4 regions of the Cytobacillus pseudoceanisediminis genome follow, and region 4 is predicted to be linked to each of the others. Evidence: riboswitches for the same ligand, from Rfam matches in the RefSeq annotation. Region 4 holds a riboswitch; each other region holds the start of a gene.
The links. Region 4 has a riboswitch for thiamine pyrophosphate ahead of thiC (phosphomethylpyrimidine synthase ThiC). Riboswitches for the same ligand answer to the same signal wherever they lie in the genome.
Positions count from the first base shown of each region.

Region 1: linked by a shared signal. The riboswitch ahead of M5V91_RS15050 (YkoF family thiamine/hydroxymethylpyrimidine-binding protein) and the one ahead of thiC (phosphomethylpyrimidine synthase ThiC) in region 4 are both predicted to bind thiamine pyrophosphate.
Region 2: linked by a shared signal. The riboswitch ahead of M5V91_RS13550 (ABC transporter substrate-binding protein) and the one ahead of thiC (phosphomethylpyrimidine synthase ThiC) in region 4 are both predicted to bind thiamine pyrophosphate.
Region 3: linked by a shared signal. The riboswitch ahead of thiT (energy-coupled thiamine transporter ThiT) and the one ahead of thiC (phosphomethylpyrimidine synthase ThiC) in region 4 are both predicted to bind thiamine pyrophosphate.

Region 1 is NZ_CP097349.1:2,798,628-2,806,562, forward strand. Features, by position in the region: gene M5V91_RS15025 (YhzD family protein) at 124-309, shown strand; gene M5V91_RS15030 (enoyl-CoA hydratase) at 511-1,302, opposite strand; gene M5V91_RS15035 (long-chain fatty acid--CoA ligase) at 1,467-3,092, opposite strand; gene M5V91_RS15040 (coproporphyrinogen III oxidase) at 3,240-4,754, opposite strand; gene M5V91_RS15045 (Cof-type HAD-IIB family hydrolase) at 4,970-5,836, opposite strand; TPP riboswitch at 6,066-6,167, shown strand; partial or broken gene M5V91_RS15050 (YkoF family thiamine/hydroxymethylpyrimidine-binding protein) at 6,256-6,851, shown strand; gene M5V91_RS15055 (ECF transporter S component) at 6,861-7,457, shown strand; gene M5V91_RS15060 (ABC transporter ATP-binding protein) at 7,441-7,935, shown strand, end outside.
Region 2 is NZ_CP097349.1:2,533,219-2,541,153, reverse strand. Features, by position in the region: gene M5V91_RS13570 (TatD family hydrolase) at 1-63, opposite strand, end outside; gene M5V91_RS13565 (ABC transporter ATP-binding protein) at 75-809, opposite strand; gene M5V91_RS13560 (ABC transporter permease) at 806-1,573, opposite strand; gene M5V91_RS13555 (thiamine-binding protein) at 1,570-1,863, opposite strand; partial or broken gene M5V91_RS13550 (ABC transporter substrate-binding protein) at 1,877-2,878, opposite strand; TPP riboswitch at 2,987-3,095, opposite strand; gene M5V91_RS13545 (YkvA family protein) at 3,169-3,582, opposite strand; gene M5V91_RS13540 (NAD-dependent deacylase) at 3,729-4,442, shown strand; gene M5V91_RS13535 (twin-arginine translocase TatA/TatE family subunit) at 4,559-4,732, shown strand; gene treP (PTS system trehalose-specific EIIBC component) at 5,014-6,420, shown strand; partial or broken gene M5V91_RS13525 (glycoside hydrolase family 13 protein) at 6,509-7,935, shown strand, end outside.
Region 3 is NZ_CP097349.1:1,547,135-1,555,069, reverse strand. Features, by position in the region: gene qoxA (cytochrome aa3 quinol oxidase subunit II) at 168-1,157, shown strand; partial or broken gene qoxB (cytochrome aa3 quinol oxidase subunit I) at 1,147-3,122, shown strand; gene qoxC (cytochrome aa3 quinol oxidase subunit III) at 3,112-3,717, shown strand; gene qoxD (cytochrome aa3 quinol oxidase subunit IV) at 3,718-4,023, shown strand; gene M5V91_RS08260 (hypothetical protein) at 4,099-4,338, opposite strand; gene M5V91_RS08255 (hypothetical protein) at 4,457-4,726, opposite strand; gene thiT (energy-coupled thiamine transporter ThiT) at 4,826-5,425, opposite strand; TPP riboswitch at 5,492-5,594, opposite strand; gene M5V91_RS08245 (MATE family efflux transporter) at 5,646-6,986, opposite strand; partial or broken gene M5V91_RS30370 (AAA family ATPase) at 7,521-7,935, shown strand, end outside.
Region 4 is NZ_CP097349.1:3,653,217-3,661,151, forward strand. Features, by position in the region: partial or broken gene thiC (phosphomethylpyrimidine synthase ThiC) at 1-1,179, opposite strand, end outside; TPP riboswitch at 1,305-1,419, opposite strand; gene M5V91_RS19725 (hypothetical protein) at 1,607-1,891, opposite strand; gene M5V91_RS19730 (bifunctional metallophosphatase/5'-nucleotidase) at 2,045-3,679, shown strand; gene M5V91_RS19735 (hypothetical protein) at 3,784-4,020, shown strand; gene M5V91_RS19740 (DUF3267 domain-containing protein) at 4,037-4,573, opposite strand; gene M5V91_RS19745 (MFS transporter) at 4,672-5,196, opposite strand; gene M5V91_RS19750 (MFS transporter) at 5,251-5,886, opposite strand; gene M5V91_RS19755 (hypothetical protein) at 6,138-6,557, shown strand; gene M5V91_RS19760 (cation diffusion facilitator family transporter) at 6,596-7,465, opposite strand; gene M5V91_RS19765 (DUF2935 domain-containing protein) at 7,697-7,935, opposite strand, start outside.

The DNA.
Region 1 (7,935 bases), 850 kb from region 4:
TATTTTTAAAAATTTAGCATTTTAATTTACGGCATTTCTTTTAAAAAATATTTTGCACATTTATAAAAATTATGCAAGAATAATAGTAACTATCTGAATTTTATAATAAAGGAGTATCTTATTATGAAAACATACAAGCTAACTGCATTTGAACAGGATGGAGAAAAGATATTGGATGAAGCATTTCAGGCAGCTACAGATGACGAAGCTAAAAGTGTGGGAGAAAACCTCCTTAAGGAAAAAGGTTTGGATGAAAAAACGCACCGCTGCACCTCACCGGCCGGCAAGCTGATTTTGTTTCATAGATAACAAGAAAAAACGGAAGCGCCTTGTCCGCCCCTGCACCTCGAGGGGTAGGCGCTTCTCCTAAAAGCTAAAGCTATTAGCCGTGAGAGATTGATGCTGTCAAAGCGCTCCTTTTGGAGCAGGACAGCTTAGATAGTTCACCGATGTGCATTCAGATTAGAAAAAAAGCAAAGGGCTCAGCTCTTTGCTTTCTTCTTTCCATTCTTATTTCCCCTTAAACACAGGCTTTCTTTTTTCGATGAAGGCCTGGATTCCCTCTTTGTGATCTTCTGTTTGCCTCATTTTATGCTGGCCGAGCTTTTCAAGCTCAAGCACTTTCAGTAGAAGGGGGCGGTTTTTATCAGCAAGAATTTTCTTTGTCTTAATCATTGCTTCAGTTGGGCTGTTAAGCCATTTGCTCAATTTTGCATCAACAGCATTATTTAAATCAGCTTCTGCTATTTCGTGAATCAGCCCCATTTGTAAAGCCTCATTTGCAGTCAGCACTTTTCCTTCCCAGATTAAATGCTTGGCTTTATCCTCGCCGATTCGCTGCTGCAGGAAGAAGTGAGACCCTCCATCAGGAATTAATCCAATTCCAATAAAATTCATGGCAAGCTTGCTGTTCTTGTCTGCCAAAATATAATCAGTAGCCAATGCCAGACTTAAGCCCAAACCAGCTGCTGCGCCTGTTACAGCACTGATTGTCAGCTTCGGCATGCTATAAAGAGACACAACCAGCTCGTTGATGCAATCCATCACAACAGGGAAATCGCTTTCATTTGTTTCCAAAAGCATTGTTTTAATATCTCCGCCTGAGGAAAATGCGCGGCCCTTTCCTTTTAATACAACGATATCCACCTCATCCATTTGGCTTATATCCTTCATCGCAGTCAAGAGCCCCTTAATCATTTCCACATTCAATGCATTCAGTGATTCCGGCCTGTTCATCTCAACTGTGGCCACTCGGCCATCAAGCTGTACGCTGACAGTATCAGTTACAAAGTCTGTTGTCAAAATCCTTTCCCTCCTTTTTGTGCTTCTTTTATTATAAAGAGTATTATTATATTTAAAAAGCGTTTTGTCTAAAAATTTTTAATTTTGTCACTTATTAAGGTATTGTGCTGTATTCCAAAACCTGCACAAAAAAACAGCATCCTCAGAAGGATGCTGCACTATATTTACTTTGCATTACCTGTATATTCTTTTTGGACCTGATCTCTTAATGCCATTTTGAGGAATTTTCCTACAGATGTTTTTGGTATTTCTTCAAAGAAAAGAATTTCATCCGGAAGCCACCATTTTGCAAATTGCGGCTTCAGGAATTCATAAAGGTCTTCTTTTGTTGTCTGTCCTTTAAATGGTTCTTTCAGAACAACGCATGCCACCGGCCGTTCCTGCCATTGCTCATGCGGGACAGCAACAACCGCAGCCTCAAATACCGATTCATGAGCCATCATGGCATTTTCGATATCAACAGAAGAAATCCATTCCCCTCCGCTTTTAATCAAATCTTTTGTCCGGTCAACAATTTTCATAAATCCTTCTTCATCAATGGTTACGACATCACCCGTGTAGAGCCAGCCATCTCGGAACGCCTCATCTGTCCGCTCGTCCTTGTAATATTCAGAAGCAATCCATGGTCCTCTTATGGCGAGTTCCCCCATTTCCTTTCCGTCCCATGCTGCTTCGCCATCCTTGCCGGCAATCTTCAATTCCAATCCGGGGACAAGTATGCCCTGCTTGGCTTTTATGTCCAGCTTCTCATCGGGTGATAACTCTTCCTGATAGCTTTTTAAAGTCGAAATAACAACAAGAGGGCTTGTTTCAGTCATTCCGTAAGCATGCATGAATGGAATATTGTGTTTTTGCTCGAAAGCTTTAATCATGCCTTTTGGTGCAGCCGATCCTCCACACAGAACCGATCGGAGTGAACTCATGTCATATTTATTTTCATCCAGCTCTTTTAATAATCCGAGCCAGATTGTCGGCACTCCGGCTGTTATCGTAACTTTTTCTGATTGGATAAGCTCAGCCAAAAGTTTAGGTGTAAAATATGGGCCCGGCAACACAAGAGTCGTTCCAAACCAGACAGCAGCAAAAGGGAGCCCCCATGCATTTACATGGAACATCGGCACTACCGGAAGGGCGATATCTTTCTCGCTTACCGCTGCACTATCTGCCATTCCCAGTGCCATACTGTGAAGGACGATGCCCCTGTGGGAATAGACGACACCTTTAGGATTGCCTGTGGTCGCAGAGGTATAGCACATTCCAGCTGCTGAATTTTCATCCAGATCATCAGGATATTCGTATGCACCGCTTGCTTCATTGATAAGCGTTTCATAGTGATAAACCGGCGAAAGAGTAGTCTCAGGCAATTCATCTTCATCAGTCATAATAATGAAAGCCTTGACCGTTTTCAGTTCATCCTTAACCTTCTCAATTAAAGGGACAATATCAGGATCAATCAAAAGCACCTTATCTTCAGCATGGTTAATTATATAAGTAATATGCTGAGGTGACAGTCGTATATTAATCGTATGAAGAACGGCTCCGCTGCATGGAATGGCAAAATAAGCCTCCAGGTGGCGATGATGGTTCCAAGCAAGTGTCCCGACCTTGTCCCCTCTTTCCACCCCTATGTTTTGCAGGCTTTCTGCCAGCTTCCTTGTCCGTTCTGCAATCTCCTTATATGTAAATCTCTGAATTCCGCCGGCTGTTCTTGAAACGACTGTTTTCCTTGGAAAATACTTTTCTGCACGCTTTATCATTTGCGTCATTGTCAAAGGTGTCTGCATCATCATTACAATTCCCCCTTTTTAGAAAACGCTTACATTCGGATTCATAGAATTCTATGATCTTTATTACCTATATTCATTCTCTTTATTTTCAGTAATTCCTTTAATTTCCTTCTGAATTTTCAAAAATATAAACTTTAAAAAAATCCCCGCCTATTCGGCCAGGGATTCGTGTTTATTAAAAAGTTCTTTTAATATTTTCAATTTCTCGTTTGTATAATGCTCAAAACTGTCATTATACGATTTAGGATCCTTCGGGTTTGCAAAATGAGTGATTTTCCCTGTCTGAGGATCAATGAACTTACTGGAGGCCCCGCATCCAAGCCCGATGATTGTCTGCTGTTCTTCCATAATCATGATGTTATAGATGCTTTCCTGATTCGGAAGGGCATAGCCGACATTTTCAAGATTGCCGAGAATATTTTTCTGACGGTAAAGATAATAAGGATGGTAATTATGCTGTTTTGTCCAATCCTCAGCCATGTCCATCATTTTTTCAATTTCTTCCCGCTCGGCAACTTTATATTTTTGCTTGTTCTTCGTCATTTCCGAAGCCCGTTTAAAGGATAAAGTATGAACTGTCAGAGATTCCGGCATTAATTTCTCAGTTTCATCCAAAGTATGCGAAAATTCCGGCACACCTTCTCCAGGAAGCCCAATAATCAGATCCATATTGATGTTATTCATTCCCATATTGCGGGCCAGATGGAACTTATCCACGGTTTCTTCCACTGTATGGTGGCGGCCAATGGCTTTCAAGGTCTCCTGAATATAGGACTGAGGATTGATGCTGATGCGGTCAATGTTCCATTTTTTCAGCACTTCAAGCTTTTCGGGTGTGATTGTATCCGGACGTCCGGCTTCCACAGTGACCTCCCGTATGTTTTCGACATCTGGAAAAGAGTCGTACATTTCCTCATAAAGCATATCCATCTCTTCCGCCGTAATGCTTGTCGGAGTCCCTCCACCATAATAGACAGTAGTAATTTTCACATCATTTTCTTTCAGCCACTCGCCAATTTTACGCATTTCGAAATGCAGGCCGCCAAGGAACGAGTTTACTGAACCCTGCCTGCCATTAATCGCATATGCAGGAAAAGTGCAATACGCGCATTTTGTCGGGCAGAATGGAATGCCAATATATATGCTGACTTCATTTTTTAAGTTATAAAGATCCGGTACGACAGCAAGCTGCCTGTCTACGATATTCTGCATAAGCTGGATCTTTTCATCTGTAATCAAATACTCTTCCTTAAGCTGCTGATGGGCTTCATGGAGAGGTGTCTGATGCTGTATGGCACGGTGAAGCAATTTTGTGGGACGTACCCCAGTCAGAATTCCCCACTTCTGGGTAATGCCTGTCCATTCCTGCAAAACAGTCAGATATACGTGGGATACTGCATTTTTTATTTGTTTAAAATTCTCTTTTTCTGTCTCAGACGGTACGAATTCCTTCTCAAAATTCGCTGAATGATTCTTGCCATCTTTATCAGAAAGCTCTGCAATGGCTTTAATGTGCTTTCCATGTTCAAGCTGAAGATTAATTGTAAGGTCGGCTGCATCATTCTCACCCAGCATCACTTCACATTCTTCAAAAAAGAGGTTCCCGATCAGCCGGAGCGGACGATGGAAACGTTCATCCTGTACACCTAAAATTGAAATGTTCAAATTGATCACCTTTTTTAGAAAATATATTAATCTGCCGATGTCTTTGTTTTCTTAGGGGCAGCTGCATAGTGTCTATTTTTCATGTTGACAAACTTCTTTTAGTGTACAGAAATGGGGAAACAAGGTCAATATAAGGGAAATGATTCCTAATGGATACCCAGTATCGCAAAGCAAAAAAAGAGCCGATTTACTAATCGAGCTCTCTTTGATTGATTTTATTTTAATAGATTCATTTTCTTCAGGAAATCAATTGGATGCTGTTTGCGGAAATGTTCTTTGACCATGTAGCTTACACCGTTCTGGTCATTGGATCGTGTCAGCCAGTCTGCTGCTTTTTTGACTTCGGCAGGTGCATTACCCATAGCCACACCGAGGCCGGCGGCTTCAATCATTTCCAGATCATCCTCCGAGTCGCCTATAACGACCATTTGGTTTCGGGAAATTCCGAGATGTTCACATAAATAGAGCAAACCATTCAGCTTTGAAACTCCGGCAGGTACAATATCCATCCGCAGATCACTTAACTTAATGACTTCTACATTTTCAAACATGCCCCTAATGGCTGCCTGGGCATCCTCAAGGTCGTCTTTATCTTCAAAATACACTTCAATTTTTGGCGGTGTGACCGGCTCATCTAAAATGGTGTCACTTAATGAATCCACAAATTGCTGCGAGTAAAAAATGGGATCGCCGGTTGTAAAAACAGTTTTAGCAAGCATATTGGTATTGAGCTTGGTTTTGTTGGCAAGGGAATATTTTTCGTGCACCAGCCTGATTTGACAGGTAAAGCCTTCAAGCAGGCGCACGATTTCAAACGTTTCATCTTCCTGTATCCTTTTTACAAATATCGGCTTTTCCTGAGAAGCTGCAATATAAGCTCCCCTGTGTGTGACCAGCAAGGAATTGATTTTCAATGCTTTGGCCGCTTTTTTCGCGGATGGAAAGCTTCTGGATGTGACAAGTGTTACATAAATTCCTTTTTGCTGCACATATTCAATCGCTTCTTTTGTTGATTTATGAAGTCTTCCATTTGATTGGAGTAGTGTTCCGTCAATATTTAAAGCAAGCATTCTATATATCATCCAATTTGCCCCCTATTCTCGGTGTAAAATTGTCCTATTACACTTTTATGAAGGGAAGGATTGGATTAGAACATGACATGGACAATGCAGAAATTTTTTCATAGCTTATCTGTGTTATTGAAGGCGTTTATCTGTTTTCATAGATCATTTGATTTAAAGAATTGTAAATTAGTCATTTACAATTTGGATGCTCCGTATTAAGATGGAGTCAATAAAAACTGCATATCTTATTTTGCACTAGGGGAGCTTTTAGGCTGAGAAGAACAATCCGTTCTGACTCTTATCACCCGATCTGGATAATACCAGCGTGGGGAAGTGCAGGTGAACGGCTATCATTTCTAGTGTATTGATATCATTCAACTGCATTTCCTTTTGGGAATGCAGTTTTTTAATTTTATATAAACCAGGAGGATGGCAAAATGCAGGAAAATTTCTTATGCGGAACAAGCGAGATTACAGGGTGCAGGTTTTCGATTTATCCAATGACTGACAGGTTTGTGGATGTTATTTTATCTGCTCTAAAAGAAGTGGATACAAGCAAGATATGGATGGAAACAGATGATGTGAGCACTTGTGTGCGCGGCAGGTCCATTCATGTTTTTGATGTAGTCAAAGCGATTTATCTTGAAGCTGCTAAGCATGGTGATCATGTAGTATTTAACGGCACATTTTCAAATGGATGCCCTGGCGATACTGCCGGAGATGCTTATCTTGCTGAAAATGAAGAGAAGGCGAATGAAAAAAATCTGCTGGAATCAGCCAGGAAGTCGCTGTCCAGTTCGCACTTTATCCGATGGGGATTCCTGGATACATGAACGTCATTATGAACCAAGTCGAGCTTGCAAAGGCTCAGGGAACGTTTACTGAAGGAGTGCATTATGCTTCAAGATTAGATGGGAATGCACACGATGTTTTTAAAACGCTGGAAGATGCTTTCGAAAGCTGTAAGAAAAGCGATTCCACTCATATTATCATGACGGTTAATATGTCTGCAAACAGTCCTTCCAAAAAGGGGCTGTGTAAAATGCTCGAAAAATGGAAGCTTCGTGAGGTCATTGTCCTATCTGTACTCGCTGTTGTGTTTGCAGTTGTATACCTGGTGTTCATGCAATTTGGCAACGTGTTATATGGGATGTTTGGCTTAATTGGCTATGATCTGATTTTTGGCATTTGGTTTATTGTTTCAATCATCGCAGCGTACATAATCAGAAAACCCGGAGCAGCCTTTTTATCGGAAACCATCGCAGCGGCCATTGAAGTCATGATTGGCAATGCAGTAGGCCCTCGCCTGATTCTTTCAGGCATGATTCAGGGGATTGGAGCAGAAGCTGTTTTTGCGGCAACTAAATGGAACAATTACCGGACATGGGTTTTAATTGCTGCCGGCATGGGCTCTTCTGTTACGAGCTTTATTTGGGGCTATTTCATTTCCGGCTACGCAGCCCTCTCACCCGGTTATGTAACTGCCATGTTTTTTGTGAGACTGGTTAGCGGTGCTTTGCTCGCTGGATTACTGGGGAAATGGCTGAGTAAGAGTCTTGCTAAAACTGGGGCATTAAACAGCTTCCCTATCGGAAAAGAGCTGAGAAGGGAAAAATCACAAAATGGCATTTCAGCATAACCAGCCTTTATTAATAACAGAAAAGCTGTCCTTCCGGCATGAAGATGTGAAGAATCCTGTTTTTAAGAATGTGAATTTCAGCCTTAATTCAGGGGAAGCTGTTCTATTATTGGGCCCCAGCGGCTGCGGAAAAAGCACGCTTGCTTTCTGCTTAAATAAATTGTATCCGGAAGCCGTTGATGGCGACTTGGATGGCACCATTTCCTTCAAAGGAAAGATACTGGATGAATTCCCGCCAGGTGAAATTAATCAGCACATTGGCATTGTGTTTCAGGATCCTGAAAGCCAGTTTTGCATGACAACAGTTGAAGAGGAGCTGGCATTCGGCCTTGAGAATATGAAAACACCTCCTGCAGAAATTGAGACCAAGATTGATGAAGCACTGGAACTTGTTCATCTTCTGCCATTTAAGCACGCCTTAATCCACACCCTTTCGGGGGGACAAAAGCAAAAACTTGCACTTGCATGTGTATTGTCA
Region 2 (7,935 bases), 1.1 Mb from region 4:
TTTCTCTAATTCAATATTGCTGTACTTATCAAGATGAATATGGGCATCAATATACTTATCCATGCTGTTGCCTCCTAATGATTTTTCAGCGCATGATGGATGCTTCTTTTGCAGGCAAGGAAATTTTCATTGAGATAAAGTTCCTCCATTCTTGGCCTGTTAAAGGGTACCTTATATTCTTTAATTACTTTAGCAGGCTTGCTGCTCAGTACTAAAATTCGATCAGAGAGGTAAATGGCTTCTTCGATATTGTGGGTTACAAACAGAATTGTCGGCTTATGCTCATTCCAAATATCGAGAAGCCACTTTTGCATATCGTGGCGGGTAAGCTCATCTAAAGCTGAAAAAGGTTCATCCAGCAAAATGATAGGCTGCGGGCTTAATAATGCCCGGATAAAGGCAGCCCTTTGCTTCATTCCCCCTGACAATTCATGGGGGTATGCATTTTCATAGCCGCCGAGACCAGCTTTTTGAAGCATCTTTCTGGCCGCTTCCGAATCGGTTTTACCCATTAGCTCCTGTCCAAGCAGAACGTTTTGAAGAATGGTTCTCCAGGGCATCAGGGAAGGTGTCTGAGGCATATAGCTTATTGAACCGCGTTTGCCGTTGATTTTCACATTCTCAAGCGTTATGGAGCCTTCGTCCGGCAGAAGCATCCCGCCAATCAGGTTGAAAATGGTGCTCTTTCCGCTCCCTGAAGGACCTAAAATCGAAACAAATTCCCCTTCATTTACATGAAAACTCAAATTGTCTAAAACCTGATTAGTATCAAAACTTTTGGTTAAATGATTAACGGATAATTGTATCATTTCCTGGCACTCTCCCGTGACTTCCATTTAATCAGCAAACGTTCAGCCAGTAAAATTCCTCCAAAAAACAGCAAGCTTAACAGCATAATCGCAAAAATGGCAACAAAAACACGGTCTGTCCGAAATGAAGAAGATGCCAGAGTCATATAAACACCTATTCCTTCTTTAGCTCCGAGCCATTCGGATATTACAGCACCCATCACACTATAGGTTGCGGAGATTTTTAGCCCTGAAAATAGAGAGGGAAGGGAATAGGGAAGCTCCAGCTTCCAAAACAGCTGTCCTTTGCTGGCCCCTGCCATCAGCATATAATGCCTAAGTTCTCCGGGTGTCTGGCGAAAGCCGTCCAATGCAGCAACAGTAATGGGGAAGAAGCAAACCAGCGTGATGACAATCAGCTTTGGAAGTATCCCGAAACCAAACCAAACAACCAGCAAAGGAGCCAGAACAATTATAGGCACATTTTGTGAAAGTATGAGGAGAGGGTAAACCGACTCCCTTATAAAAGGCAATAAGTGCAGTATAACGGCTGTGATTAAACCTATGACGGTGCCAATGGCAAATCCCAATAGGGAAAGCATGACTGTCGATTGAAGGTGGTGGCTGAAGCCCTCCCAGCCCGAAATCGCTTCCAGAACGATTTCTGTTGGCGGAGGCAGGAGCCATGCAGGGACTTCTGCCAGATTTACTGCCATTTCCCAAGCAATGAATAAAAGAAGGAGAACCGCAGCCGGCCTCCATCCTTTTCTGAACAAATTTATCATGGACGATATTTCTCCGTTAAATCACTCATTTCAATACCGTCCGGCTGATATAGAACCTTTACCTGTGAGATTACATTGCTGCTTCCTCTTTCAATCATTTTTCTGTTCATATCAGCTATGATTTTCAATAAATGGTCTAAATCGCCTTCCATCGTTGTTTCGAGGGGATGCACTTCGTACTTAACACCGGATTGCTGAATGACACTAATTGCTTCATCAACGTAAGGTATAACATTTTCCCCATCTTTTGTTTTCGGTATGATCTGAATGCTTACAAGTGCGTTTGCCATATTTGAACTCTCCTTATTCCGGCAGGAAGTCATTAGTAAATGCTTTGCCTGCATCTAATTCTTTATCTAAAAGACCATTTTCATGCATCCAGTCTGCATAGTTTTCCCAGACTTCAAGCTTTTGTTCACCCCATCTTGAAGCATCATCCTGATAGCGGGGGATAGCCATTCCTGGCTTTTTTTGACCAATTCGCTGTCCAGATCCGGAGCATTCTTTAACAAAATATCTGCTGCTTCGCCAGGTTGATCGATTGCAAATTCATATCCCCTTGCTGCTGCTTTTACAAATGCTTTGACAGTATCCGGATCATCTGCAATCATTTTTTCGCTGGTTGCGAGAACGGGCGTGTAGTAATCCAGTTTTTCTGAGTAGTCGGTAAGGTAGACCATATTAATCTTTTCCCCCGAAGTTCTGCTTCTACACCTGTCCATCCATAATAAATCCATGCGAAGTCTATATCTCTTTTAACAGCTGTAAAAAAGTCAGCATCCCCCATATTAACAATTGAGACCTTATCAATATTAGCGTTTTCCTTCTTCATTAGGGAGTCTATTACCGATTTTTCTACAGGTGCCCCCAGCCGCCATAAGTTTTTCCTTCAAAGTCTTTCGGCGATTTAATGTTTTTTTCGGCAGGGGATGCAAAACCGGAAGTATTATGCTGAATAACAGCTGCTATCGATACAAGGGGAACGCCCTGTACACGTGCTTCCGTGATGCTTTCCTGATAGCTGACACCAAAATCAGCCTTGCCTGATGCAGTCAATTGATCTGCACCTGCTTCACCTGGCATTATAATTTCTACATCGAGCCCTTCTTCTTTAAAATATCCTTTGTCCTTTGCGGCATATAAGCCGGTATGATTGGTATTAGGTGTCCAATCCAGTACAACAGTAACTTTTTTCAAATCTTGTTTGCTGTCTGAATCTTCGCTTCCAGTCTGATTATCCGGTCCATTGCCGGCACAGCCTGAAAGAAGCAGCAGCGAACAGATAGCTGCAATCCACTTTTTCATAAGTACTCCTCCTAAAAAACGTTATGTAATAAGGAAAGTTAATGATAGTCTGCCCTGAAAAATAAAAACGCCCCGGTATAAACCAGGGCGCATATAAAAAACATTTAGTATGTTTAAGAATATGTTCCCTACGCTGGTATGAGCCAGATCAGGTTCAAAGGGTCAGCATCTTAATGATGAAGTCTCAACCGGCATACCGGTTCCCCTACATTTCTTGCTATTTAATTTTGACAGCATAAATACTTTCCATCATTATTATAGCAAATAATATTAAAATGCACAGAAAATAATTATTTCATTCCAATCGTCCTGCTCTCTTTCCAAATTCTGAATTTTTCAAGTTCACCTGTAATTTGGCTAACGGCAAAACCAAGGACTGCTACATCATCTAAGATTCCCATTCCTATTAAAAAGTCAGGAACAAGGTCTATTGGGGAAACAAAGTATAGTATGGAAGCAATAATAAAGATAATCGATTTTTTTGAAATATGCCGGTAATCGCCTTTAGACCATGACTTTACTAAATCGATCAGAAGCTGAAACTTTTCCCATATATCACTTAATGAAGATTGGTTTTTATCTGCTTTAAGTGTAGCCTTTCTTAAAAGTCCTTTTGTTTTTTCAGGATCGTCCGCATAACGTTTAGCCCTGGATGAAAATTTTTTATAGCCGTCCTTATAAACTTTGGTTTCTATTTCAGGCATAGCTATCACTCCTATATTGATAATTCGCATAAACAGTTATAATCTAGTATTTACCGCATACCTGACATGACATAAACATTTCATTGGGAGAAATAAATGGAAATCAAATTTAACCTGTGACAAAACCTTATTGGGAGCTGATATCTATGCTTGAGAAATGGCTGAAAGAATCAAATTATACAGTAATATTGACTGGAGCAGGAATGTCGACAGAAAGCGGACTGCCTGATTTCAGGTCTGCCAATAATGGATTATGGAATGGGAAAGATCCTGGGAAAATAGCCAGTACAAAAGCATTGAATGAAAATGTGAACGAATTTATAGAATTTTATCGGCACAGGGTAATCGGGCTTAAGGAGTGTAATCCCCATCAAGGGCACTATATTCTTGCAGATTGGGAAAAGAGAGGTATTATTAAGAGCATTATTACCCAGAACGTGGATGGATTTCATGGACTCGCGGGAAGTGAAAAAATATCAGAGCTCCATGGGAATCTGCAGACACTCCATTGCCGGAAATGTAAAAAAGAGTTCCCGAGCGAGGGGTATTTGCATGGTCAATTCCAATGCCGTTGCGGGGGTGTGCTCCGTCCTTCAGTGGTTCTGTTTGGGGAAATGCTCCCTGAGGAGGCCTTAGATTTCGCAGCAGATGAAACAGAAAAAGCAGAACTTTTTATTGTTCTGGGATCATCCTTGACTGTAACACCTGCAAATCAGTTTCCGCTGATAGCCAAACAAAAAGGAGCAAAACTTGTGATTATTAATATGGAACCTACGGATTTCGATATTTATGCTGATAAAGTGATTCATGACCGCAAAATTGGTGAAGTGCTGGATGAACTTGATAGAGCCTTCAAATAGTCAAAAAACATGAAATCATAGCACTCATGCTATGATTTTTTTATCAATCAACTATAATGGACAATGAACATGATTACTACTGCCTCAAGCGATATGATATATAAGGAGTGTTCAGCATGTTATCAAACATCGGTATTCCAGGTTTAATTCTAATCCTGGTTTTGGCTCTGATTATTTTTGGACCCAAGAAACTTCCTGAAATAGGAAGAGCGTTCGGGGAGACATTAAAAGAATTTAAGAAATCTACCCGTGAACTCACAAAAGATGATGACAATGATAAAAGGAAATAACCTATTCAAGTGGTTTAGAACCGGCTTTGCAGACAATAGTCTCGAAGCCGGTTTTTTATTTTCTGGCTTTCGAAGCGAGTGAATGGGTATAGAAAAGAGAGAAATGAAAAAATGGTTGACTAACATGTATATACAAGATAAAATGAAAGCGTAAACAGTTCATGTATATACAAGTTGGTTTGCTAAATTGGATAGAGTTGTAAATGGCGAGAACAATAAATAAAAACCTTATAACTGTTTTTTTCTATAATATGAAAACGGTAACAGGAGGAGAGCGAAGAATGGCTACGAATAAAGAGTCAGCAGAGCAAATTGTAGAAGCTATCGGGGGCAAGGATAATATCGCAGCGGCTACTCATTGTGTTACACGTCTGCGTTTTGCCTTAAAAGATGAGGGGAAGGTCAATAAAGAAAAACTCGAAAATATAGATGTAGTGAAAGGTTCCTTTTCCACAAATGGACAATTCCAGGTTGTCATTGGACAAGGCCTTGTTGATAAAGTGTATAAAGAAATGACAGAAGCAACTGGAATAGGCGAATCATCAAAAGAAGAAACAAAAAGTGCTGCTGCTGAGAACTTAAATCCATTGCAGCGCGGCATTAAAACACTCGCAGATATTTTTATTCCAATCCTTCCAGCTATCGTAACAGCCGGTTTGCTGATGGGGATAAACAATATTATGACAGCACCGGATATTTTCTTTGATGATAAGTCTTTTGTTGAAGTTTATACTAACTGGGCTGATCTGGCTGGCATCATTAACCTGATTGCCAATACTGCTTTCGTATTCCTTCCCGGTTTGATTGGATGGAGTGCTGTAAACCGGTTTGGCGGAAGTCCTCTTCTTGGTATTGTGCTAGGTTTAATGCTAGTGCATCCGGATCTTTTAAATGCATGGGGCTATGGTTCTGCTGAAGAAGTTCCGAAGTGGAACTTATTCGGGTTAGAAATAGAAAAGGTAGGTTATCAGGGGCAGGTATTGCCTGTATTATTTGCTTCATACGTATTGGCTAAGATAGAAGTATTTCTGAGAAAAAGAATCCCTGATGCTTTTCAGCTTCTAACTGTCGCGCCGATCGCTTTACTGATCACTGGGTTTCTTTCTTTTATTGCTATTGGACCGATCACATTCATGATCGGCAGCTGGATTACAAATGGGGTTGTCGGAATCTTTGATGCTGTTCCAGCCCTTGGAGGCTTGATTTACGGTGGATTATATGCCCCTCTCGTTATCACTGGTATGCATCATACGTTCCTGGCAGTTGATCTGCAGTTAATCGGCAGCATTGGCGGCACGTTTTTATGGCCGATGGTTGCATTGTCTAATATAGCTCAGGGTTCCGCCGCTTTTGCCATGATGCTGTTAAGCAAAGGGAACGAAAAACTGAAAGGGCTTGCGCTAACTTCTTCAGTATCAGCGTGGCTGGGCGTAACAGAACCGGCAATGTTTGGCGTAAATCTTCGCTTTAAGTACCCGTTCTTTGCAGCGATTATTGGGTCAGCAATTGCAGGAATCTTCATCACTATTAATGGAGTTAAGGCACCGTCGATAGGTGTAGGAGGCTTGCCGGCATTCTTCTCTATCTTTGCGGAAAATTGGGGTTCTTTCTTTATCGGAATGGGTATTGCACTTGTCGTACCGTTTGTATTGACCTTAGCCTTCTCTAAATTTAAAAAAGCAGAATAGAAAGATTGATGCCATGGGGTTCTATGATTCCATGGTATCGCCATTTCTTGGGGCATGCACACAAATGTTAAAAATCGGAGGTCGCCATATGAAGAAGCAATGGTGGAAAGAAAGTGTAGTTTACCAGATATACCCGCGGAGCTTCATGGATAGCAATGGAGATGGAATAGGAGATTTGCAGGGTATCATCTCCAGGCTGGATTATTTGAAAGAGCTAGGGATTGATGTGGTCTGGCTTTCTCCAGTATATAAATCGCCAAATGATGATAATGGCTATGATATAAGCGATTATCAGGATATTATGAGTGAGTTTGGAACAATGGAAGATTGGGAAGAACTTCTCGGAGAGATGCATAAGAGAGAGATTAAACTCATTATGGATCTGGTGGTGAACCATAGTTCAGACGAACATATCTGGTTTGCAGAGTCCAGGAAATCCAAAGACAATCCATTCAGGGATTATTATATATGGCGCGAAGGAAGGAATGGAAAAGAGCCGAATAACTGGGGAAGCAATTTCGGGGGATCCGCCTGGAAACTTGATGATAAAACAGGAGAATATTATTTGCATCTGTTTTCAAAGAAACAGCCAGATTTAAATTGGGATAATCCGAAACTTAGAAATGAAATATACGACATGATGACTTGGTGGCTGGAAAAAGGCATTGATGGATTCAGAATGGATGTGGTCAACTTTATTTCCAAAGTAGAGGGACTTCCTGATGATGAACCAAAGCCTGGAAAGAAATATGCTTCTGGAAGCAAGTATTATCGAAACGGCCCCAGAATTCATGAATACCTGCGGGAGATGAATGAAAAGGCGTTAGCGAAGTTTAATGTTATGACTGTTGGCGAAATGCCCGGTGTGACTCCTGAGTGGGCCAGGCAATATACAGGGGAATCACGAAATGAGTTAAATATGGTCTTCCAATTTGAACATGTTAGCCTGGACAACGGGCCAAACGGCAAATGGGATCTTAAACCCCTTGATCTGTGTGACTTAAAACTAAACCTGACAAAATGGCAAAATGAGCTGGATAAAGCTGGCTGGAACAGCCTTTACTTTAATAATCACGACCAGCCCCGCTCTGTTTCAAGATTCGGCAATGACGGAGAGTATAGGGAAAAGTCGGCTAAGATGCTCGCAACATTGCTTCATATGATGAAGGGAACTCCTTATGTTTATCAGGGCGAAGAAATTGGAATGACGAATGTTTGTTTCTCAAGCATTGAAGAGTACAGGGATATAGAAACACTTAATTTTTATAAAGAAGCACTTAACGATGGCTGGACAGAGGATAAGGCCCTTGAAAGCATATACGCAAAAGGGCGTGACAACGCCCGGACGCCGATGCAATGGGATTCTTCCGAGCACGGAGGTTTTTCGGATGGAACCCCTGGATAAAAGTAAACCCTAACTATAAAGACATTAATGTGGAAAAGGCCATGAAAGACCCTGATTCTGTTTTTCATTACTATAAAAAGCTTATTGAACTTAGAAAGAAAAATGAAATT
Region 3 (7,935 bases), 2.1 Mb from region 4:
TTTGCTTATGTTAATATCATTTACACAGTGATAACTAAGTTAAATAAAGGTTTTTAAGGATGCTTATGTTTACCAGCTATATATTTTTTTGGCATCTTTGTGAAAACCCGCACATTATTTGTGAATTATTTAACAATAGTTTTTGTCAAAAGGAGATGAAACATCAGATGAAGAAAATGCTGCTCTCTTTAACAGCCCTATTGCCCTTAATGGTTTTAAGCGGCTGCAATATGGTTGTATTTGAACCTCAGGGCCCCGTTGCAAGAAGCATTACCGAATTAATTAACTGGTCCCTTATCTGGATGCTTCTTGTCGTTGCAGTCGTGTTTGGATTATTCGGCTACATTGTCTGGAAATACCGTGAACGACCTGAGAATAAAGATTATGAACCCCCTGAGGAGCATGGAAGTACACTACTTGAAATTATTTGGACCGGGATTCCGATTTTAATTGTCATCGCCCTAACAATCCCGACAGTAAAAACACTTTATGCGCTGGAAGAAACACCTAAGGGCTATGAAGAAAAAGAACCTATTACAATACATGTAACATCTGCTGACTGGAAATGGATCTTCAGCTATCCTGAAGAAGGCATTGAAACAGTGAACTATGTCAATATTCCTGAAGATACGCCGGTTCTCTTTAAAATGACATCTGCCAGCACTATGCAATCTTTCTGGGTGCCTGCACTTGGCGGACAGAAATATACGATGCCCAAAATGGAAACTGAAATGTATCTTGTCGCTGATAACCCTGGATCATATGAAGGACAGAACACGAACTTTAACGGCCGCGGCTATGCGGATATGAAGTTTGAGGTTCTTGCTCAAACACAGGAAGATTTTGACCAATGGGTTGACGACGTTAAAGAAACAGCACCTAAACTGACTGAGAAAGAGTATGAAGGGCTGCTGAAGCCTACGCATTTAGGAAGACTGACATATTCCAATACTCATTTAGAATGGGTTAACCATGCTGATCCAAATTCGAAGGCTTATACAAATCCTGAGCTCTACAGAGGCCATGGATATCAAGGTAAAACATTCGAAGAAGATGACAATTATAAAAATGAGAATCCAAACGTAATTGAAGGTCATGGTGAAGAAGAGAGCCATGATAGTCAAGAAAACCATGGAGGTGGCCATCATGGGCATTAAATGGGATGAGTTTTTTATTACTGGGGACCCCCTTATACTAGGTTCACAGATTGCTATTTTATTAACGATGATTGGTGCAGTCGCTGCCATCACGTATTTAAAAAAGTGGAAATACCTATGGACCGAATGGCTGACTACAGTTGATCATAAAAAAATCGGTATCATGTATATCATCTCCGCAGTATTGATGTTTTTCCGCGGCGGGATGGACGGCTTGCTGATGAAAGCTCAGACAGCACGCCCTGAAATGGAATTTCTGAATTCACAGCACTATAATGAAATTTTTACAACACACGGCGTTATTATGATTCTTTTCATGGCAATGCCATTCTTGATTGGATTAATGAACGTTGTCATTCCGCTTCAAATTGGTGCGCGTGACGTTGCCTTTCCGCAGCTGAATGCACTTAGCTTCTGGCTGTTCTTCAGCGGAGCTATGCTATTTAATATTTCTTTTGTTATCGGGGGATCGCCTGATGCAGGCTGGACATCTTACTTCCCTCTTGCAGGCAAGGAATTCAGCCCTGGAATCGGCAATAATTTTTACGCAGTCGCGCTGCAAATTGCTGGTATCGGGACACTGATGACAGGTATAAACTTTATCGTCACGATTTTGAAAATGAGAACAAAAGGCATGACACTAATGAAAATGCCGATGTTCACTTGGACTACCTTTGTAACATCCATTCTGATTGTGGCAGCTTTCCCTATTTTCACAGTTGCATTGGCATTGATGACATTCGACCGTCTGTATGGAACACACTTCTTTACAGTATCAGGCGGAGGAATGGATATGCTTTGGGCTAACCTGTTCTGGCTTTGGGGACATCCTGAAGTTTACATTGTTGCCCTTCCTGCATTCGGGATTTTCTCAGAAGTTATTGCCACTTTCTCAAGAAAATCATTGTTTGGATATAAATCAATGGTATTTTCCATCCTTGGAATTGCCCTTTTAAGTATGGTTGTCTGGGTCCACCATTTCTATACAATGGGATCAGGCCCTGCTGTAAACTCTTTCTTCTCCATCACGACGATGGCGATAGCCATACCGACTGGAGTCAAGATGTTTAACTGGCTGTTTACGATGCGTAAAGGCCGCATAAAAATTACTTCCGCCATGCTTTGGGCACTTGCATTCGTCCCATGCTTCGTCATAGGCGGGGTTACTGGCGTAATGCTTGCAATGGGTGCAGCGGATTATCAGTATCACAATACATTATTCCTGGTTGCCCACTTCCACTATGTATTAATTCCAGGTGTCGTATTTGCGGTATTTGCAGGTCTTTACTACTGGTGGCCAAAAATGTTCGGCTTCATGCTGAATGAAAAAATCGGTAAATGGCATTTCTGGCTATTTGTTATCGGCTTTAACGTAACATTCATGCCTATGTTCTTCCTTGGATTAAACGGAGCTGTAAGACGTGCATACACATACTCTGCCGAGTCTGGATTTGCACCACTCTTTATGCTTTCGGCAATTGGTTCCATCATTCTGGCAGCCGGATTCGCGGTGTTCTGCTACAACATTTACTGGAGCATCCGCTATGCCGACAGAAACATTTCAAGCGACCCATGGGACGCAAGAACATTGGAATGGTCTACTGCGTCACCTGTTCAATTCTATAACTTTGCAAAACTGCCGGAAGTTAAATCCCTTGATCCTTTCTGGCACATGAAAAAAAGAATGAAGGCTTAACGTTATATGACAGTGAAATCGAAGAGATTCATATGCCAAGCAATTCCTGGCTTCCGATTTATATGGGTGTCATCTTTGGCATCGCAGGCTTCCTCCTTGTATTTGAATGGCACATCGCTGCAGCTGTAGCTGCCATCGGCATTTTTGCTGGATTGATCATTCGTTCATTCGATTACAATGAAGGCTTCCATGTTACAAAAGATGAAATCCACAGAATTGAAAATGCGTGGAGAAAAACAGAAGGAGAGGTGCACGATCATGTCAGCTAAAGTGGATACTTCTTTGCCCCTTGAATATCAAACTGAACAGGACCGGATGAATATTCTTGGCTTCTGGGTTTTCCTTGGCGCTGAAATCGTTCTATTTGCCACTCTGTTCGGAGTATATGGAGTTTTATATGAACGCTTTGCTGGAGGGCCAACACATAAAGACATTTTTGTGATCAAGGATGTCATGATTCAGACAGTCCTCCTTTTGACAAGCAGCTTTACAATGGGCATCGCCATTTTTGAAATGCGCCGCCATAACCTGAAAGGGCTAATCACCTGGCTGGTGATTACCCTTGCACTTGGCGCAGGATTCCTATTCATGGAGATTAATGAGTTTATCCATTATGCCCATGAAGGTGCAACGATGCAGACAAGTGCGTTCCTATCCAGCTTATTTGTCCTGCTGGGTACACACGGAGCCCATGTTACATTGGGAATTGGCTGGGCAACTATGGTCATTATCCAGCTTTTAAAAAGAGGCCTTACCCCTACTACAGCAAGAAAAACGTTTATTATCGGCCTTTACTGGCACTTCCTTGATGTGGTCTGGATCTTTATTTTCACATTCGTGTATTTGAAAGGACTGGTGGCTTAAATGGAACATCATCAATCAAAAAGCTTCCCTATAAGCCATGTCATTGGATTTGTTGTTTCCCTTGTGCTGACATTTGCAGCAGCAGGTATTGCCCTAAAAACGAACCTCTCTTTTAAAGTGATCATGTGGATCATCGGCTCGCTGGCTGTCATTCAGGCAGGCATGCAGCTGTTCATGTTCATGCACTTAAGAGAAGGAGAAGACGGCAAAACGAACTTAGTTAATATGATTTATGCCGTATTTATGGTTATTGTAATTGTAGTAGGTTCTATTTGGGTTCTCACTTCTGGGCACGCGGCTCATTAATTCAAGAAAAGCGGAATCGCCTTGTCCATCCCATGAGCCAGATAATAAAACCGGTCTCCCTTTTGGAGGCCGGTTTTATTTGTATTGTCTGATTCCCTTGCTGCCCTTTGTCATTTCTTCCATCACATTAATAAAAAATCCGAATCCAAAAATTAGCATGGATGATACCATAATGCTTAAACCGATTGATAAAACATACTCACCCGTGAGACCGCTTACAAAAAAGCTTGAAATAAAGACAATTAACCCTAAAAGAATACCGGCCGCAGTAACATTTCTAAAAAAATGCAGCACCTTTTGCTGTTTTAAAGTCATATTTTCATCCCCTTTTATTTAATATTCTAACTATGTTCACAAATTTGTCAAACTTTTGTCACAAAATTGTCAAATTTATTTATGCAAAAAAAGCTTTGCAAAGGTGCAAAGCAATTTTCTACTGATATAGCTTTTTAATGTTCTCCAAATCTTTCTTTAAATTGCCTATTTCCTGCCTGGTCAGCATTAATGGCATTTGATCGTAAAGTGTAATAATCTGTCCTCCCTCATCCTCTTCATGAAGGGATAAATAGTTATACAAATTTTCACATTGATTTTTGTTAAGGACAGACTGGGTGCTGAAATTTTTAACCTTCTGGATCTCAAAGGCACTGGTTTCTGCATCATATACACCTGTAATAATATTGCCCTGCAATGTGTTTGACAAACAATCACTCCCCTTTTTGAGTAATATACCCATTTTTCAGGAGCAGTTTCCTAAAATAAGAAAAAACCTCTTTGGAAATTTCCAAAGAGGCTGATTATATTAGGAAGCGCGTTTTTGTGATTGAATAACTTCATCCGTTTTTCTTATGATCAATCTTGGAGCTGAAGATATAATTAATACTGCTAAAATCGAGCAGAGAATAGCTGCTCCGAGCATGGTTGCACCGTTTGCCAGGAAGGAAAAGAGAACCGGTGACATCCCTTCCGGCGCATAGCTCCCAAAGAAAAGGACACCTGCTATGAAATGCCAGAAATACCGGGCAAGGCTTCCGGCAAACACAGCTAAAACAACCCAGCCCAATGCCTTTTTCTTGTTTCCGCTGCGCAGCTGATTTTGAATTGGTCGGAAAAACAAACCGGCAAAACCGATACAGGCAAATGCCACAAAGTACTCAATAAATGCCTGAAGCGGAGTCGCAATCCAGGCATCACCCATGGCAATCTGCAATATTCCCCATAATAGACCGGCAATGAAGCTGACTTTAAAGCCCCATCTGAATGCCAAAATGAATATGGGAATCATCGCAGCAGAAATCGAAATGGAAGGCGACAGCTTAATAGATGGAAGGAAATCCAAAATAATAGCAAATGCTGCAAAAAATGAAGCTTCAATCATCGCCGTCAGGCTTAATTTTTTCATAAAAAAATCCCCCTATAATCGTATGACGATACCCCAAGGGAGAACAAGCAGGCAGAAAAACCCCTTCCGCCTTTTATTCCACATTCCTGCGCTAGCATTATCTAACAGGTTCAAAGGGTCAGAACAGCGAACTATTCACTCTCAGCAGAATGCTCCCCTTGTGGCACGTTATTGTATTATCCAATTTTAGTATAAATGAAATAAATGAAAGTGAAAAGGATTATTTTCCCTCTCCAAATATAGCCTGTTTATCCCACTTTCCGATACGGTAATACATAAAGGCGATGACACTGCTTATAGCAAAGCTTATCCCCATGCCTGCAGCAATTCCTTTATCACCCATAAACTTTGAAAATAGGAATGTTAAAGGATAGCGCAGGATCCAGAATGAAATGATATTCAGTATGAGCACTTGAAACATCGCACCGGAAGCTCTTACCACACCATTCAATATAAAATTAATGCCCAGGAGCGGATAAAAAAAGGCAATGATCTTTAAATAGTCAGTGCCATACTGAACTGATTCTTTATCCTGTATAAACAGGCGCACCCCGTGTTCTGCAAATAGGACCGTACCAAAAGCGATGATAAACATGATTCCAAGATTGTAAATGACTCCGTACAAGGCGATTTGATGAACCCGTTCCCATTGATTTCTCCCTATATTTTGACCGGCCATACTGTTGACTGCAGTCCCCAATGCCATCGCAGGAAGCATAATGATGCTGTCAATACGCTGAGCTGCACCAAATCCCGCAACCACGTCATCGCCAAAAGAGGTGACGACAGACATAATAGCCATAACACCAGCCGATATAACGGTCATTTGAAGTCCAGAAGGGATGCCGAGCTTGAAAATTAATGCCGCTTCCTCTTTATGCGGCCAAGAAGGAATAGTGAACGGCGCCAGCTTTTTGCGGAGTATGAATATCATTCCGATCATAAATGCGAACCCCTGTGAAAGGATCGTAGCACAAGCTGCCCCATCAATACCAAGCTGGAATACAGATATAAAAAGAGGGTCCAGGATTGCATTTAATACGACTGCTATCAGGACAAAGTACAGTGGACTCTTGCTGTCTCCGAGCGCCCTGAGTACGGTTCCTATAAAATTGTATCCAAATAAAAACAGAATACCAATGAAGTTAATCTGCAAATAGGATGCTGCACCTTCAGCCATTCCTGCAGGTGTGCCCATTATGGCCAAAATTCTTTCTGCAAACAGGAATCCGGCTATTCCAAGAGCAACTGACATAATTGTCTGAATGACGGTAAAGGCATTCAAATATTGTTTCAGCCCCTCTTCATGATCCCCACCCTTTTGCTGGGATAAAATCGTTAACGCCGCATTGTTTATTCCAATGATAAAAGAAAGAACTGTAAAGATTACAGTGCCGGACACCGCCACAGCTCCCAATGCGTCGGCCCCAAGCAGATTCCCAACCCACAGACTATCAATAAATTGATAGGAAACCTGCAGAAAATTAGTGAGCATGATTGGAGTTGAGAACACCAAGAGCTGTTTGAATATATTTCCTTTTGTAAAATCCTGCTGTGCCATCTTTACACCTTTTTCCCATATTTTTTTCACAGTTTCTATTATTCACTATTTCATATCCAGTTTCCAATTTTATAGTTTTGATTGTTATTATGTTTTATAATTTTATTTGCTTCATCTCTGTCACATTTTTATCATAAAATGATGCACCTGGAATGCTGTTATAGCACAATTCCTCTAAGGAGATATTATTTTTCCATAATTTACAACGTTTAAAAAGTGTAAAACCCTGTAATTAACAATTCTTTTTCCTTATAATGTAGGTATGTTTAATGAGGAGGGAAATAGTTGAAATCACGTCTTAAGAAGCCTTCGACGATTGTTTCTATTGCATTGGTGATCACGGTGATTTTGGCGGCGGTTATTTGGACCGTACAAGCAGGAAAAAAGGATGTGACAGTCCCGTTTTCTTCTGTGGAAAAAATTATTGCCTCCCAGGATGGGAAGACTGTTGCAGTACAGGAATATAAAAATGGGAAACTGCTGATCACAGCCCCTGATGGCGAGTACATCTCCCATGTGCCCCCCAACAGTGAGATGGTTGATAAATTAGTAGAAACCTATAATATACAATATACGTTCGCAAACACAGGACCTTATACCCCTTGGATTCTGGGCGGTGTAGTCCTTTTGTTTATAGCCATTGGCATTTACCTGTTTAAGTCAGGAAAAGGCGGAATGGGCGCTACAAATACTATGAAGCAAAGTGTATCTAAGCCAAAGGCCCTTCCTTCCATTTCACTTGAGGATGTTGGCGGAATTCAGGAAGAAATGAAAGAGGAAATCATGCAGACTCTTTCAATTTTAAAAGAACCTGAGCGCTCCCTGAAGATGGGGATTAAGCCGCCAAAGGGAATTCTGTTATACGGGCCTCCTGGAACGGGGAAAACGTTGCTGGCTCAGGCAATCGCTAAAGAGCTTGGAGCTACTTTTTCTCAACCAGCGGTTCCGG
Region 4 (7,935 bases):
CCATTACCTGTACATCGTGTTCCCATGCAATTTTCGTCAACTCCCCAAGTGTCTCGAGCTCTGCAAATTGAGCCTCGTCATTGGCATCTGCAATCGATCCCGGGCGCAGCCCATCCCCGAGTGAGAAGGCCACATCATAGGCTTTCATGATCTCGCAGATTTCTTCAAAATGTGTATATAAAAAGTTTTCTTTATGATGATGCAAACACCATTGGGCCATAATGGATCCGCCCCTCGATACAATTCCGGTTAAGCGTTTTGCCGACAGCGGAACATACCTCAAAAGGACACCTGCATGAATGGTAAAGTAGTCAACCCCCTGCTCAGCTTGTTCGATTAAGGTATCTCTGTAAACTTCCCACGTAAGATCCTCGGCAATGCCATTAACTTTTTCAAGTGCCTGATAAATTGGCACGGTGCCGACCGGAACGGCAGAGTTCCTGATAATCCATTCACGTGTGGTATGAATATTTTTGCCTGTAGATAGATCCATGATCGTGTCTGCTCCCCATCGAGTAGCCCAGGTCATTTTTTCTACCTCTTCCTCAATAGAGGATGAAACAGCAGAATTTCCAATGTTCGCATTAATTTTTACGTGGAAATTCCTTCCGATGATCATCGGCTCTGTCTCAGGATGATTGATATTGGAAGGAATGATTGCCCGCCCTCTTGCTACTTCAGACCGCACAAATTCCGGATCCATATTTTCCCGAATGGCTATATACTCCATCTCAGGAGTAATGATCCCCTTTTTTGCATAGTGAAGCTGGGTAACATTCTTTCCTTTTTTTGCTCTCAATGGCTTGCGGGATAAGCCAGGAAAAACTTTATGATTAGCACGCGGATCATGTTCATCGCGGTACCCATTATCCTCGGGCTTTATTTTCCGCCCATCATACTCTTCAACATCCCCGCGTTCATGAATCCACCGGCTTCTCAGAGCAGGAAGCCCTTTTTTAGATCTGCCGTATATTGAGGATCCGTATAAGGTCCGCTCGTATCATATACTCGAACCGGCTCATTGATTTCCTCTCCAAAAGTTCCGGAAGTAGGACTTAACTCTATCTCACGCATTGGAACCTTTATATCAGGCCTGGATCCCTCCACATAGACTTTTTTGCTGCCAGTAAAGCACGACATAATGGAAATGCTCTTTTGATTTAATGAACTTGCCGTCATTGATCATCTCTCCCTTATAAAAATATAAGGACGAGACCTGGAACCAAGGAAGTGCCAGATATGTAAAAAAGCCGGTCCACATAAAGATGGACCGGCTAACCGAAGATGTCTTTGCACAAAGAAACTTTTGCACATTCTAACTTCCCCACGCTGGTATGATCCAGATCAGGTCCAAAGAGTCAAGAAACTTTAGCGCGTTTCTTTCTCAGCCCAAGCTATTGGGCACCCCTAGTTATTGCTATTAAATTCAATTTTAGTATACAGAATTGCGGAAACAAATGAAAGGAATTATTTCAGAATTCTGTCAGATGAAAAATTTTGCCTTTATTCTGCTCCTTACCCCGTTTTCCTTAATTCAATTTTTTTACTTCTGAATGAATATCAAAAACGCCTGTCAGCGGCAGACGTTTTCCGTGAATTATGCGGGTTAGTTCCCGTCAGACTCCTCATCATTCATATCCATATCACTTTCATCCATACTCTCTTCATCCTGTGGTGATTCTTCATTCATGCCGGGCTCCTCCATATCAGATTCTTCTGATGTGCCAGGATCCTGCATTTCATTATCTTCATTATTGTTTTCTTCCATCTGATTATCTTCCAATTCCACATCTTCCGTTTCCGGCGGCGGATCTTGTTCATCCGTTCCGCATCCTGCCAACAATAATCCTGCACTCAATGGAACTGATAGCCATAGCTTCTTATAATTCATGTATTGTCATCTCCTTTTGCAGTATTATGTTTCTTTAAGACCTTACCCTTTTAGCAGGAGGCCAAACTTTTCTGATCCTTAATAGCCCACCATCCGATTAAATCCCTGATATCTGCAAATACTATCCCTGCCACAAATACTGGAGGATGAATGATGAGAGTACTTTTCACCCTTATTTTATTTAGCTTCCTGGGAATGCCTCTATTCAGCGGACAGCCCGCTGAAAAAGAACAAGGGGATCAGCAGGGTCTTTCGGAAGAATATCACGGCCATGTTGAAGAACGTACAGAAGCACCATACAAGCAAATTCAATTGCTGGGCATTAATGATTTCCATGGGCAGCTGAATGTCACTCGGCAGGTTAACGGCAGACCGGCAGGACGCGCTGATTACCTCGCTGCCTATTTGCGGCAGCGTGCTTCTGAAAATAAAAACACCCTTTTGCTGCATGCTGGCGACATGATTGGAGCTAGCCCGCCAGTATCCGCTCTTCTGCGGGATGAACCGACTATTGAATTTTTGAATAAGATGGGGTTTGATATCGGAACTATCGGTAATCATGAATTTGATCGAGGATCTGATGAACTGCTTCGCCTGCTAAGTGGCAGCAGCCCTTCAGCGGCAAAAGTTTATTCCGGTTCCCATTTCCCATGGATTGCAGCCAATGTCATCAGTCAAAAGTCAGGCAAGCCCTTTCTTCCTCCATATAAAATAGTAAACGTTAGCGGGATCCCAATTGGATTTATCGGAGTCATCACGAAAGAAACATCGGCTATTACCGCGCCAAACAGTGTGAAAGATCTGATCTTCACCGATGAAGCTGAAGCCATCAACAAGTATGCCCGAGAACTTAAAAAACAAGGAGTAAGAGCCATTGTGGTACTAGCGCATGTTCCTGGAAAATCAGAACCAAATGGTGAGCATGCAAGAGGCCCGTTAATAGAGTTGGCCCATCAGGCGGATGACGAAGTGGACATTATTTTCGGAGGCCATAGTCATGCCTATCTGAACAGTGTGGTAGATGGAAAGCTTCTTGTGCAGGCCTACTCATATGGCACTGCCTTTTCTGATGTAGATATAGAAATAGATCCCCAGACAAAGGATATTGTCCGCAAACACGCTGAAATTGTGAATGTTTTTCAAGAGAATATCCAGCCCGCAAGCGACATAACCAGGATGATCGAGAGCTATGAAAGAAAAGTTGAACCCTCGGTGAACAGATATATTGGCACTGCTGCCATTCCAATCACAGCCGAACAAAACAGAAGCGGTGAATCAGCCCTGGGCAATCTTATTGCCGATTCCCAGCGGGCAGTGATGAACACAGATTTCGCTTTCATCAATCCGGGAGGAATCCGGGCAAACATTGACGCCGGCAGAGTTACATGGGGAAACTTATATGTCGTCCTCCCCTTCAGCAATCACCTTGTCAAAATGAACCTAACAGGCAGCCAAATTCGTGATGTCCTTAATCAGCAATGGCAGCCAAATTCAACAAGAATTCTTCAGATTTCCGGCTTCTCTTATTCCTGGTATGACAGCCAGCCTTCCGGTGAAAAAGTAAAAGATATTTATCTTCCTGACGGAACAAAATTGGATTCGGACAAGATCTATTCGGTCACTGTAAATACCTATCTCGCTGATGGCGGAGACAATTTTACAGTATTCCGAAAAGGGACGAACAGAGTGACCGGACCAAGTGATATAGATGCACTAGTGGACTATATACAGAATTCAGCACAGCCATTCAGCTCCGCGATTGAGGGACGCATAAAAAGAATAGACTGAAAAAGGACAGCTCGGGGACTGTCCTTTTTTCTTGTTCATTTAATACTAACAGCAGGATCGACATCATATCCTTCTATTAGGATCAGAAAGAAAGGAATAGGATAATGAAAAAGTATATTTATTTTCTCATGCTGTTCGGCGTCTTTTTTCCATTTTTTCATAAGACAGCCATTGTTTTTGAAAACTGGAGATTGTGTACAAATACATCCAAATTGATAGGGATCCAGCTTTATGGACTGGATTCAATGAGAAACCTTCTAATATCATCACTGGCGGCCCTGGTTGCTTTCTTTTTCACCCAGCTATTTATTGTGTGGGACAAAAAACATAAAAGTTCTTAAACATATGAATTGAAGCCTATTCATAAACCGTAAATTGCGGTTTAGTCGGATGGTCAATGACAAGAGCATCATTTGGAAATTTTAAGAGCTTTTTATACAAAACAAGGTCTCCAAAACATCCAACTGTCAATATCGCCCCTAATATCGATAATCCAGGCATATTCAGTACAATTCCAAGAACAAGGGGCAATAAGCCAGTCGGAATGAATGGCAGCATTAAAACCTTTTTCATTTGCTGAACCGTCACTGGCTGTTTAGCATGAGCATAGGCCACACCCAATTTCAAATTGACTCCCCAGGACATTTCGCTCCATGGGACACCGCCAATATAGCGGAAACCTGCCAAATGGATGGCTTCATGCAAGATAACGATAACGGCCATACCAGCTAAAAATAATAGCATACCTATAAGATCAAAAGACATTTCTCCTCCGCCATATATTACGGCATGTAAAAAGAGCACCCCAAATACCAGCGCAATCGTTGCTATGAATAAATAAACCTGCAATTTCATCATTGAAATGGAAACAACCGTTTGTTTTTTATTTTCCAAATTTTCACCCCGCGAGGAATTGGTCGATTACCTATATTTACGGATCACAAACAGCAAAGTTTCAAAAAATGGCTATTGCCGGCAGCTCCCCATTGCCTTTAGCCCTCCGCTTCTAATGCATTACCTTTACCTTGAAGCTTCAGCTGAATAAAACCAAAAATGGACGAAATGATTAATAATATTCCTGATAAAATGTAAATAAGCCGAACACCGATTAGATCAGTTAAGACCCCTATGCCCAAAATGGAGAAAACGAAAATCAATTCGTTTAAGACAGATTTAGCAGCAAGAATTTTCGTGAGCATTGTTTCATCTGCACTATTTTGATACATAGTGGTTTGCGCAAGATCCCGCAGCTGATAGGCAGGTCCCATCAATATTACAAATAGCAGCGCTAAGAAAGGATTCGAAATAAAACCATACCCCAAGGTAAGAATCCCGAAAGCACTGGATCCAATCAGCATAAAAATAATCAAACGGCCTTGCAGTAAATAAGAAAGCCGATAAATGAGGATTCCTCCAGCAATAGTGCCTAAGTAATATCCTCCGTTGATATAACCCCACCAAGACTCCCCTTTCCAAGGGCATCCTCCACATAGGTTAACGTAACTGCACCAATCCAAATCGTTCCTGCCCAAGCTTCTATTAAATCCATTATGATCAGGACTCGAAGCCCTTTATCCTGGAGGAGTATTTTCCAGCCAGCCGTTAGACTGGACAGCATCCGGAAGTTTGAGTTCACAGCAGGTGATTCGCTTTTTTATCAAAAACAAGCTTAGAATAGAAATAACAAGCAGAATGATCGTAATGATCAATGTGGATTGTTTGCCAAGGAAAGCTAACAGGATACCGCCAAAGGTCCACCCTGCAAACAAGAAAGTCTGGTCAACACTTGAGAGCAGGCTATTCGCTTTGACTCTTTGCTTTTTAGGAACAACAGCTTTTACCATGGACATTTTAATAGGCGAGAAAAAGCCATTGAAAAAGGATATAAGGGCCAACACTAAGAAAATAGCCATTAACATAAAATCCTTCATTTGCTGCAAGAATAATATCATTAATCCAGCAATCAGAACGATCTGGCTTATCTGGGAAAACTTCAATAGATTTACTGGCTGAAATCTATCCGAAATGGATGGAAGCAGTATATTACTGATCATTCTCGATATTACACTAATCAATGTGACGGCTGCAGAAAGTGCTGTGCTCCCTGTTTCATTATACAAATGCAGCACAACAGCCATCGTGTACAGGGCAAACCCAAGATTCGTTGCTGTCTGGCTTACTAGAAGAGCGTAAAATGAACGATTCATCACTATCCCCCTATCTAAAGTCGTTGCAAACCGGCATGATTTCTATAAAGTTAAGCTCTTAATCTAATATTGAAAATCTATCATTTAGCTTAACATATTGAAAAATGCCTGCAGCAGCCAGCTCGGTAATATGTTCTAACAATATAGATCATGGTAGCTTGTTCCTATTTTTCAGAAAAACATATCACGATTTTCATGAATGTCTGTATAATCAACTTAAACTATTAATAGAAAGGAGCTCAACAGAAAACGTGCTTTACATATGGGATATCGAAAAGATTATAAAAAACACCTTGGATGGGTTCCAATTGGATATTAACTATGAGTTCTGCAATACACTTACTGCACCCATGAGCTACAATGTCTCAACGAATACAATTAAATTTAACTACCTGAAAGTGAACGGCTACATTGCAAAAATTAATTTTAAAATTAAAGAAACAGATGAGAACCTGGTTAAATTAATGCTATTCCATGAAATCGGGTATTATCTGGACTTCAAGAAAAACAAACATGACATAAGAACGCTACTGTACGGAGAAGATGACGAAAAAGAACAGCTCATGTCTGAAATAGAAAAAAACTCATGGGATTATGGAAGAAAAATAGTACCTGAACAACTGGTAAATTCCTATGATCATTTACGGGAATTGGATAAAATGTTCAGCTAGAAAAAGAAATGCGCCTCATTAAGAGACGCATTTCTTTATTAATTCGGTTCCACATGGACGTGAACATCATAAACCCCATAATCCCTCATCATCACTTTCTCCACATGTGTCGCAATATCATGGGCTTCCTTAATATCAAGCTTGGAATTAACCAAAATGACCACATCGATCACTTCATTGTTTCCATAGCTTCTGCCTTTAATATCTTTAATGCCTTTTACCCCGTCTACATTTTTGATGACATCCTGATAATGCTTAATCTTTTTTTCATCAAATCCATCAGAAAGCTCATGGGAGGCTTGTACAAAAATATCCCAAGCCGTTTTGCATATTAAAAACCCGACAACTATGGCTGTTAATGGATCAAGCCAAGGCATGTTCAGCTGCGAACCAAAAATTCCGACGGCAGTGCCTATACTCACCCATGCGTCTGAAATATTGTCCTTTGCCGCTGCCATTACGGCCTTGCTGTTAATTTTAATAGCTAATTTTTTATTATATCGGTATACAAAGTACATTGCAGCTCCAGAAAAAACTCCCGTATATGCCGCAATTATATCAGGAGATTCATTAACCCCATCAAACATGGATGAAACAGCATTAAGCAGAACTTGAAGACCTACTGCAGCCATAATGAAGGATGCTACCATGGAAGCAATGGTTTCACTCTTCCAATGGCCATACCCATGATTTTTATCCGGCGGACGCTGAGAAATCCTCAGCCCTATAAGCACTGCAATTGAAGCAATTATATCTGTTGTATTATTCAATCCATCCGCTTTCAAAGCAGCAGAGTCACTCACATATCCAATTGTTAATTTTAGTACAGAAAGACATATATAAGCTGCAATACTAATAAAAGCAGCACGCTCGCCTAACTTAAGGTTATGATACTTTTCCTCTTCCATGCCCCAGCCTCCTACTTTACCCTTGATTATATTACCAAGCGGAATTCGGGTGGGTCTAGAGCAATCTTTTTGTCTTTTATTAAATAAATAAGCAAAGTGCAATTAAGTTGTACTAGTGAAAATTTAAGCCAGCCCCATAAAAGGCTGGCTTGATTTGAATCATCTTAATGTGCATAAAGAAGAAACAGAATTTGTACAGCATGAAAGAAACAGCCCATCTTCCAAGCAAAACTATGCCTTCTTAAGACTCGCCTCAAACAAATCGATAATTTCCAAAAATCTCTCAGCTTCTCTAAACGTATGGTCAGCCAGAAGAGGATGAATATTGCTTTTGATCCGGCATGCCTCTATTAATTCTCTGGCTGTTTTCTTAAAGTCCCTTAACGAAGCAACTGATATTTTATTCTCATTTAAAAAATGGCTAAGTATTGGTTTCGTTTCTGATTCAGGCTGCATAGAGTCAAGATCAA